DNA from 2 places in the Nocardioides ultimimeridianus genome. Region 1 is predicted to be linked to the other one. Evidence: riboswitches for the same ligand, from Rfam matches in the RefSeq annotation. Region 1 holds a riboswitch; the other holds the start of a gene.
The links. Region 1 has a riboswitch for thiamine pyrophosphate ahead of ACYU8V_RS12835 (thiamine ABC transporter substrate-binding protein). Riboswitches for the same ligand answer to the same signal wherever they lie in the genome.
Positions count from the first base shown of each region.

Region 2: it holds a riboswitch for thiamine pyrophosphate, as region 1 does, so the genes downstream of both, ACYU8V_RS08720 (thiamine phosphate synthase) here and ACYU8V_RS12835 (thiamine ABC transporter substrate-binding protein) in region 1, are expected to answer to the same signal.

Region 1 covers NZ_BAAHAB010000011.1:279,411-283,390, reverse strand. Annotated here, with positions in the region: gene ACYU8V_RS12840 (ABC transporter permease) at 1-1,146, opposite strand, end outside; gene ACYU8V_RS12835 (thiamine ABC transporter substrate-binding protein) at 1,122-2,105, opposite strand; TPP riboswitch at 2,098-2,204, opposite strand; gene ACYU8V_RS12830 (ester cyclase) at 2,308-2,751, opposite strand; gene ACYU8V_RS12825 (TetR/AcrR family transcriptional regulator) at 2,825-3,466, shown strand; gene ACYU8V_RS12820 (alpha/beta fold hydrolase) at 3,544-3,980, shown strand, end outside.
Region 2 covers NZ_BAAHAB010000009.1:13,945-17,924, forward strand. Annotated here, with positions in the region: gene ACYU8V_RS08715 (FAD-dependent oxidoreductase) at 1-730, opposite strand, end outside; gene ACYU8V_RS08720 (thiamine phosphate synthase) at 730-1,326, opposite strand; TPP riboswitch at 1,317-1,426, opposite strand; gene ACYU8V_RS08725 (SGNH/GDSL hydrolase family protein) at 1,543-2,313, shown strand; gene ACYU8V_RS08730 (ATP-binding protein) at 2,477-3,980, shown strand, end outside.

The DNA of each region.
Region 1 (3,980 bases):
GAAGCCCAGCGTCACCGCGGACACTCCGAGCGGCACCATGAACAGCCCGTCGAACACGGCGCGCACGCGGCGCTCGACCCTGCTCCGCGACCGCCGCGTCACGACGACCGCCACGAGCAGACCGAGGGTCAGCGACAGCGCCGCCGCCTCGACGCCGATGCGCAGCGAGTTCCCGAGTGCCTCGGTGATCGGCACCCGCACCAGCCCGCCGCCGTCGCTCTGCAGCAACCGGTAGAACGCGAGGGTCCAGTGCCCGTCGCGCCGCAGCGACCCGAGGACCAGCGACGCGAGCGGGACCGCGAGCGCTACGAGCACCGCCGCGGTCACCGCGAGGACGGGCAGGTCCCGCAGCCGCGGCCGGGCGGGGGTGGCCGGGAGGCGTCGTACCGTCGGATCCGGGACGGCGCGCAGCCGGGCGGCGACCACGAGCAGCACCACGACCACGACCAGCTGCACCAGCGACAGGGCGGCGGCCGCGCTGAGCTCGGGGAAGCCGGTGATCCCGCCGGTGGTGAGCAGGTAGATCTCGGTCTCCACCGACGAGTAGCGCAGGCCGCCGAGGGTGAGGACCACACCGAAGCCGGTCGCGCAGAACAGGAAGACCACGACCGCCGCCGAGACGAGTGCGGGCCGCAGCGCCGGCAGGGTCACGGTCCGGAAGACCCGCACCGGCGAGGCCCCGAGTGCGGCAGCGGCCTCGGCCGGGCGGCGGTCGAGCGACTCCCACGCGACGCCGACCGTGCGGACCACCACCGAGACGTTGAAGAACACCAGCCCGACCAGGATCGCGAGCGCGCCGTTGTCCATCAGCCGGCCGATCGCGACGCCGACCACGACCGTCGGCAGCACGAACGGCACCAGGAGCAGCCCGCGGAGCAAGCCCCGGCCGGGGAAGCGGAGCCGGTGGGTGACGTACGCGCACGGCGTCCCGAGCAGGACGGACACGGCGGTGGCCAGGGTGCTCACCCAGACCGTGAACCAGACGACCCGGCGGGTGCGGTCGTCGCCGAGCAGCGCCCACCCGGAGGCGTCGACGCGCGCCACCATCCCGCCCACGGGCAGCACGAAGAAGACCGCCAGCACCGCGGCCGGGACCGCGGCGAGAGCGAGGAACGAGAGGGTCAGCCGGAGACGATGTCGGTCCATGCCGTGGTCCAGTCACGCCGGTTCGTGGCGATGTCGGACGCGGAGACCTCGATCGGCTTCCGCGGCACCGGCGCGAACCGCTTCCAGTCGCTCGGCAGCGGGGTGCCGTCGACGACGGGGTAGACGTAGTTGCTGGTCGGCATCGCCTTCTGCACCGCCGGGCTACGCAGCCAGTCGACGACCCTCTGCGCGTCGGTCGGGTTCTTCGCCCCGGTCAGCACGCCGGCGTACTCGGTGTCCGCGAAGCAGGTGTTCAAGAGGGCGTGCGTGGAGCTCCTCCCCTTCTTCACCGTGTACGACGGATCGGTGTTGTAGCTGACCACGATCGGCCGGTCGCCGCCGGAGTAGGAGTAGTCGCTCTCGAAGGCCTGGGTCCAGCCGCTGTCGACCTTGGCCCCGTTGGCCATCAGCTGCTTCCACCAGTCCTGCCAGCCGTCGCCGTACGCGCCGATGGTGGCGAGCAGGAAGGCCATGCCGGGGCTGCTGGTGGTCGCGCCCTCGGTCACGAGGAGGTCCTTGTACGCCGGCTTCACCAGATCGTCCAGGCCGGTCGGCTCGGTCACGTGGTGGCTGGCGAACCAGGCGTCGTCGACGTTCACGCAGACGTAGCCCACGTCGACCGGGCTGAGGTCGCCGTCGAACACCCCGGCGCCGGTGACGGCCGCCTGGAAGGTGGTGTCGACGCCGTAGGCGACATCGCCCAGCGGGTCGTCCTTGGTCACCTGCAGCTTGCTGGCGAGCTCGCCGGCGTCACCGGCCCTCACGATCTCGAGGTCGATGCCCGATGCCTTCCGGAAGGACGCGACCATCGCCTTGGGCAGCTTGAAGGAATCGTGCGCGATCAGCACGACCTTGTGATCGGTCGGGGCGGCGGAGTCGGTGGCCTGGGACCCGCAGCCGGCGACCGACGTCGCGGCCAGGAGGACGGTGGCCGCCGCGAGCGCACGTGAACGGTTCATCGGATGGACTCCCTTCGCCGGTGCTAACCGGATCAGGTTCGGAGGGTCTGCGGCGGATCCGCACTCTCAGCACCCACGGGTGCTCCCCTGTCTGTGTCCTCCATGCTACCGACGCGCCGCCCCTCGACCCTCGGGCGGCGTGACCCTCCGGCCGCACCCACCCCACCGGGGCGCGGCCGGAGGAGGCCGGGGTCAGGCCGGGTCAGGCGTGCGCCGGCGCCTCGAGGGCGGACGGGTCCGGCGGGGCGAGGACGCCGAGCTGGATCCGGACGCCGTACTCGTCGCGCATGCCCCAGTGCTCGGCCATCCGGTCGCCCTCGGTGCGGTAGATGTGCACGGTCTCCATCACGAACGGCCGACCCGCGGTGCCCGGCCCGTGCAGTGCGTCCACGGCGACGCCCCGGCCGATGGCGCGCACCACCACCCGGTCCGGTCCGTCGAAGATGTCCTGGATCTCGTAGCGGAGCCTCAGCACGCCGCTGACGAACCCGAGGATCTGCCGGTAGCCGGCCGGGCCCGGGGGCAGCGGGAACGGGGAGCCGTGGTCGACGAAGTCCTCGGTGACGAGGTCGTCGAGCACGTCCAGCTCGCCGGAGTTGATCGCGTCGAAGATCGCACGCGCTGACTGGATGGCCGCTTCGGACATCGGGACACCACCTTCGCTAGACTTGACTGGAACACGAATCTAATGGAATGGGATTCCAATGACAAGGGCCTACGTGTCGACCACCCGGCAGGCGAAGGCGCAGGAGACGCGGGCACGCATCGTCGAGACCGCCGCTGCGATGCTCCTGCGCGACGGGCTCGCCGCCATGACCATCGCCGACCTTGCGCGCGAGGCCGGCGTCAGCCCGCAGACGGTCTACAACTCCGTGGGCGGCAAGGCCGAGATCGTCAAGGCGGCGTACGACGTGGGGCTGGCCGGCGATCACGACGCGGTCCCGATGATGGAGCGCCCGGCGTACCTGGCCGTGCGCGCGGCGACGGACGCCGCCAGCTACGCGACCGCCTACGCCCGCTGGTCGGCGGACATCTTCGACCGGGTCGGGACGCTGCTCGGCGTCCTGCTCTTCCACGGCACCGCCGGCGACCCGATGCTCGAGGAGTTCGTCGCCACGATCAACACCGAGCGGCGCACGGGCAACGCCATGGGCCTGCGGTTCCTGGTCGAGCAGGGCCTCCTGGCCGACGGCGAGGACTTCGAGCGGCTCGTCGACGAGGTGTGGGTCCTGACCTCACCGGAGAACTGGCACCGGCTCGTCCAGAGCCGCGGGTGGACGCGAGCGGCGTACGAGGACTGGCTGGCGCGGCACCTGCTGGTCGCCGTGTCGCGGGCGACCGGGCAGGCCGACACCGACTGACGCGCGCCCGGATTCCGGTCCGCCACCGGCCGGGGCGTAGAAAGGGAGCACGTCATTCGTCGTCGGTGGGAGAACTCGTGATCAACCGCGCCCTCGTGGCCACCCTCGCCGTCGCTCTCGGGATCAGCGCCGCGAGCACGGTCGACATCCAGGCGGCCCACGCCGCACCCTCGAGCTCCGCCGCGGCGGAGCGCGCCACCACCGCGACCCGGGCGACGACGTCCACGGTCCGGCGGATCCGGTGGACGAGGTGCGCCGACGCCACCCTGCGCAGGTACTCGCTGCGATGCGGCACCCTCCGCGTCCCGCTCGACTACCGCCACCCGAACGGGGCCACGATCACCCTGGCCCTCACGATCCGCCGGCACACGTCCTCGGCCGGGCAGTACCTCGGCCCGATCCTCACCAACCCGGGCGGCCCCGGCGGCTCGGGACTCACGCTTCCCATCCTGCAGAACTACGTGCCCAACGGCGTCGGTACGCGCTTCGACTGGATCGGCTTCGACCCGCGCGG
Region 2 (3,980 bases), on a different contig from region 1:
CGCCCTCGACGGTGGGGACCGGCTCGGCGTCGTGCTCCTCGCTGGTCGCGCCGACCACGACCTCGCGGTCGGCGGCGCGGGGCACGACGTACACGTGCTCGCCGTGGGCGAGGCCGCGCACGACCTGCGGGGGCGGGTCGTCGCAGCGCAGCCGCAGGATCTCGCCGCGCACACCCCGGACGAGCCCCGTGTACGGCGCCGGCAGGCGGGCGCCCGTCGCCACCACCTCCACGTCGCAGCGGCCGGTGGCCGCCGGCACCACCGGGACCCGGTCCAGGAGCCCCGCCACGATCCTCCGGGGGTCGACGCTGTGGTCGTCGGGCAGCCAGGCCCCGCCCGCGACCGGACCGAGCCGCGGCTCGCGCGAGCGCAGGTCGCGGCTGCCGAGCGGCTCGGCGCGGACGCCCTGCGCGCTCAGCAGCTCCAGCTGGCGATCGACCTCCTGGAGGTCGCCGGCGTCGGCGGCGGCGAGCAGGGTGCCCGTGGCGAGCAGGGGCACGCCCAGCCGGGCCCCGAAGCCCGGCCACAGCGCGAGCGAGCGCAGGCCGAGCGCGAAGAGCGCCTCCTCGCCGTGCCACAGCTCGCCGGAGGGCGAGAGCATCCCGGCGGCGGCGTACGACGCTCCCGTGCCGGGAGCCGGGTCGACGACCTCGACGGTGTGGCCGCGCCGCAGCAGCTCGTCGGCCACGGACAGCCCGATGATGCCGGCCCCGAGGATCCGGACCCGCATCAGCCGACCGCCGCCACGAGCTCCTTCGCAGCGGCCACGGGATCGGGTCTGCTCCAGATCCCTCCGATCACGGCGACCCCGTGGGCGCCGGCGCCGATCACGGCGCCGGCATTGCCGGCGTCGATGCCGGAGATCGCGACGAGCGGCAGGACCCCGGCCGCGCTGCTCACCGCCGAGACGCCCAGCGGCCCGCCGGCGACCTGCTTGGAGCCGCTGGCGAACACCGGCCCGAGGCCGGCGTAGTCGGCGCCCGCGGCCCGTGCCGCCTCCACGTCCGCGCGCGTGCGGCAGGTGGCGCCGATCAGCAGGTCCGGCGCCAGCTCGCGCGCCAGCGCGACCGGCAGGTCCTCGGCGCCGAGGTGGACGCCGTCGGCGCCCGCGGCCAGCGCGATGTCGACGCGGTCGTTGACCACGACGACCGCGCCGAGGCCGGCGACCGCGGCCAGCACGTCCCGGGTGAGGTCGAGCAGCGCGGCCGAGCCGAGCGACTTCGCGCGCACCTGGAAGCCGGTGGCCCCGGCCTCCGCGATCGCGGGCAGCAGGGACAGGTCGTGCTCGTCGGAGACGAGGCAGAAAATACGGGGCAGGCGCCGCATCGGTCACTTCCTTCGCCGGCATGATCCGGAGCAGGTTCGACGGTCGGGGCGGACTCAGCCCCTTCTCAGCCCGCTGCCGCGGGCTCCCGTGTGGATGTGCGGCCAGTATGCAGCACCCTCGCGAATCAAGCCTCGTGGCCCTCCGAGATCGCCATCTCGGAGGGCCACGAGGCTTGATTCGCGGCGGGCAGTGGACCGCCGAGGAATAATGGGTCCGTGTTGTTCCACCGGTACGTCGCCCTCGGAGACTCCCAGACCGAGGGGCTGAACGATCTCGACGCGCACGGGGGCATCCGTGGCTGGGCCGACAGGTTCGCCGTCTACCTGGCCGAGAGCAATCCGGACCTGCTCTACGCGAACCTCGCGATCCGCGGCCGGCGCACCAAGCGGATCCGTGCCGACCAGCTCGAGCCCGCGCTCGCGCTGAACCCCGACCTGGTCAGCGTGATGGCCGGCGCCAACGACGTACTCGGCTCCTTCGACCTCGCCGAGACGATGACCGACCTGGAGGACATGTACGCCGCCCTCCGCGGCATCGGCGCCACCGTCATCGGCTGCACCTTCCCCGACCCGGGGGCGGCCTTCGGCATCGCCCGCCACCTGACGCCCCGGGTGCGGGCCCTCAACGCCGCGATCCGCGACGCGGCCGAGCGCCACGACGTGGTGCTCGTCGACTTCGAGGCCTACCCGGCCGTCAACGACCCGCGCTGGTGGAGCTTCGACAGGCTGCACCTCAACACCGCGGGGCACACCCGGCTCGCGACGGCGTTCGCCGACGTGCTCGGCGTACGGCCGGACGCGTCGTGGCAGGACCCGCTGCCGCCGCTGTCGGCGCGCGCGTGGTGGCGCAGCCGGCTCGAGGACGGCCAGTGGCTCGGGCGCTTCTGGGTGCCGTGGTTCTACCGCCACCTCACCGGCAAGTCGACCGGTGACAACCGGTTGCCCAAGCGGCCGGTGCTCGAGCCGGTCACCCCGATCGTGGAGTGAGTCCCGCCCCGCTCCGCACATGTCGGTTCGGTAAACAATATGAGTCAATCCTCATGTAATATTTGAGCCTTTCCTCATATTTTGCGAGGATGTGTCCGGCAGCCACCACTGGCGGCCGACGCGTCCCTCCCCGGGCGCTCCCCTGACCCCCCGGAGGTACCTGGTGTTCTCGCGAATCGCGATCGTCAACCGGGGCGAGGCAGCGATGCGGCTGATCCACGCCGTCCGCGATCTGTCCGCCGCCGGTCAGGACCTCGCCTCGATCGCCCTCTACACCGACGCCGAGCGCCACGCCACGTTCGTGCGCGAGGCGGACGAGTCGTACGGGATCGGTCCCGCGTCGGCCCGGCCCTACCTCGACCTCGCGGTCCTCGAGCGAGCCCTGGTCGCCACCCGCGCGGACGCGGTCTGGGTCGGCTGGGGATTCGTCGCCGAGGACCCGGCGTTCGTCGACCTGTGCGACCGCCTGGGCGTCACCTTCATCGGCCCCCGGGCCGAGGCGATGCGCCAGCTCGGCGACAAGATCGGCTCCAAGCGGATCGCCGAGCAGGTCGGCGTACCGGTGGCGCCCTGGAGCAACGGCCCGGTCGACACCCTCGAGGAGGCGCTGGAGGCCGCGGAGCGGATCGGCTACCCGATGATGCTCAAGGCCTCCGCCGGCGGCGGCGGGCGCGGCATCCGCAAGGTCACCACGCCCGAGGAGCTCACCGACGCCTACCAGCGCACCCGCGACGAGGCCGAGCGTGCCTTCGGCAGCGGCGTCGTCTTCCTCGAGCGGGTCGTCACCGGTGCCCGCCACGTCGAGGTCCAGCTCATCGCCGACAGCCACGGCACCGCCTGGGCCCTCGGCGTCCGCGACTGCTCGGTGCAGCGCCGCAACCAGAAGGTCATCGAGGAGTCCGCCTCCCCCCTGCTGTCCCCCGACCAGGTCGCGCAGCTCAAGGCGTCGGCCGAGCGGCTCGCCGTCGCCGTCGGCTACACCGGTGCGGGCACCGTGGAGTTCCTCTACCAGCCCGAGGAGCGGTCCTTCGCCTTCCTCGAGGTCAACACCCGGCTGCAGGTCGAGCACCCGATCACCGAGGTGACGACCTCGGTCGACCTCGTCAAGGCCCAGATCCACGTCGCCGCCGGCGGTGCGCTCGAGGGCGAGCGGCCCGTCGAGGCCGGCCACGCGATCGAGGCCCGGCTCAACGCCGAGGACCCCGATCGCGACTTCGCGCCCGCGCCGGGTCGGGTCGCGCTGCTCGAGCTGCCCAGCGGTCCCGGCGTACGCGTCGACACCGGGTTGGGCGAGGGCGACGTCATCCCCGCCGACTTCGACTCGATGATCGCCAAGGTCATCGCCTACGGGCGCGACCGCGACGAGGCGCTGGCCCGCCTGCGCCGGGCGATGGCCGAGACGACCGTGGTCATCGAGGGCGGCACCACCAACAAGGCCTTCATCCTCGACCTGCTGCAGCAGCCCGAGGTCGTGTCGGGCGAGCCGCAGTGGGCGGACACCGCCTGGATCGACCGGGCCCGGGAGGAGGGCCGGCTCGTCTCCGACGCGCACCGCGAGATCGCCCTGCTCACCGCCGCCGTCGTCGCCTACGACGAGAGCCTGGCGGTCGAGCGCACCCGCTTCCTCGAGACCGCCCACGGCGGCCGGCCGCAGGCCCAGCACGAGG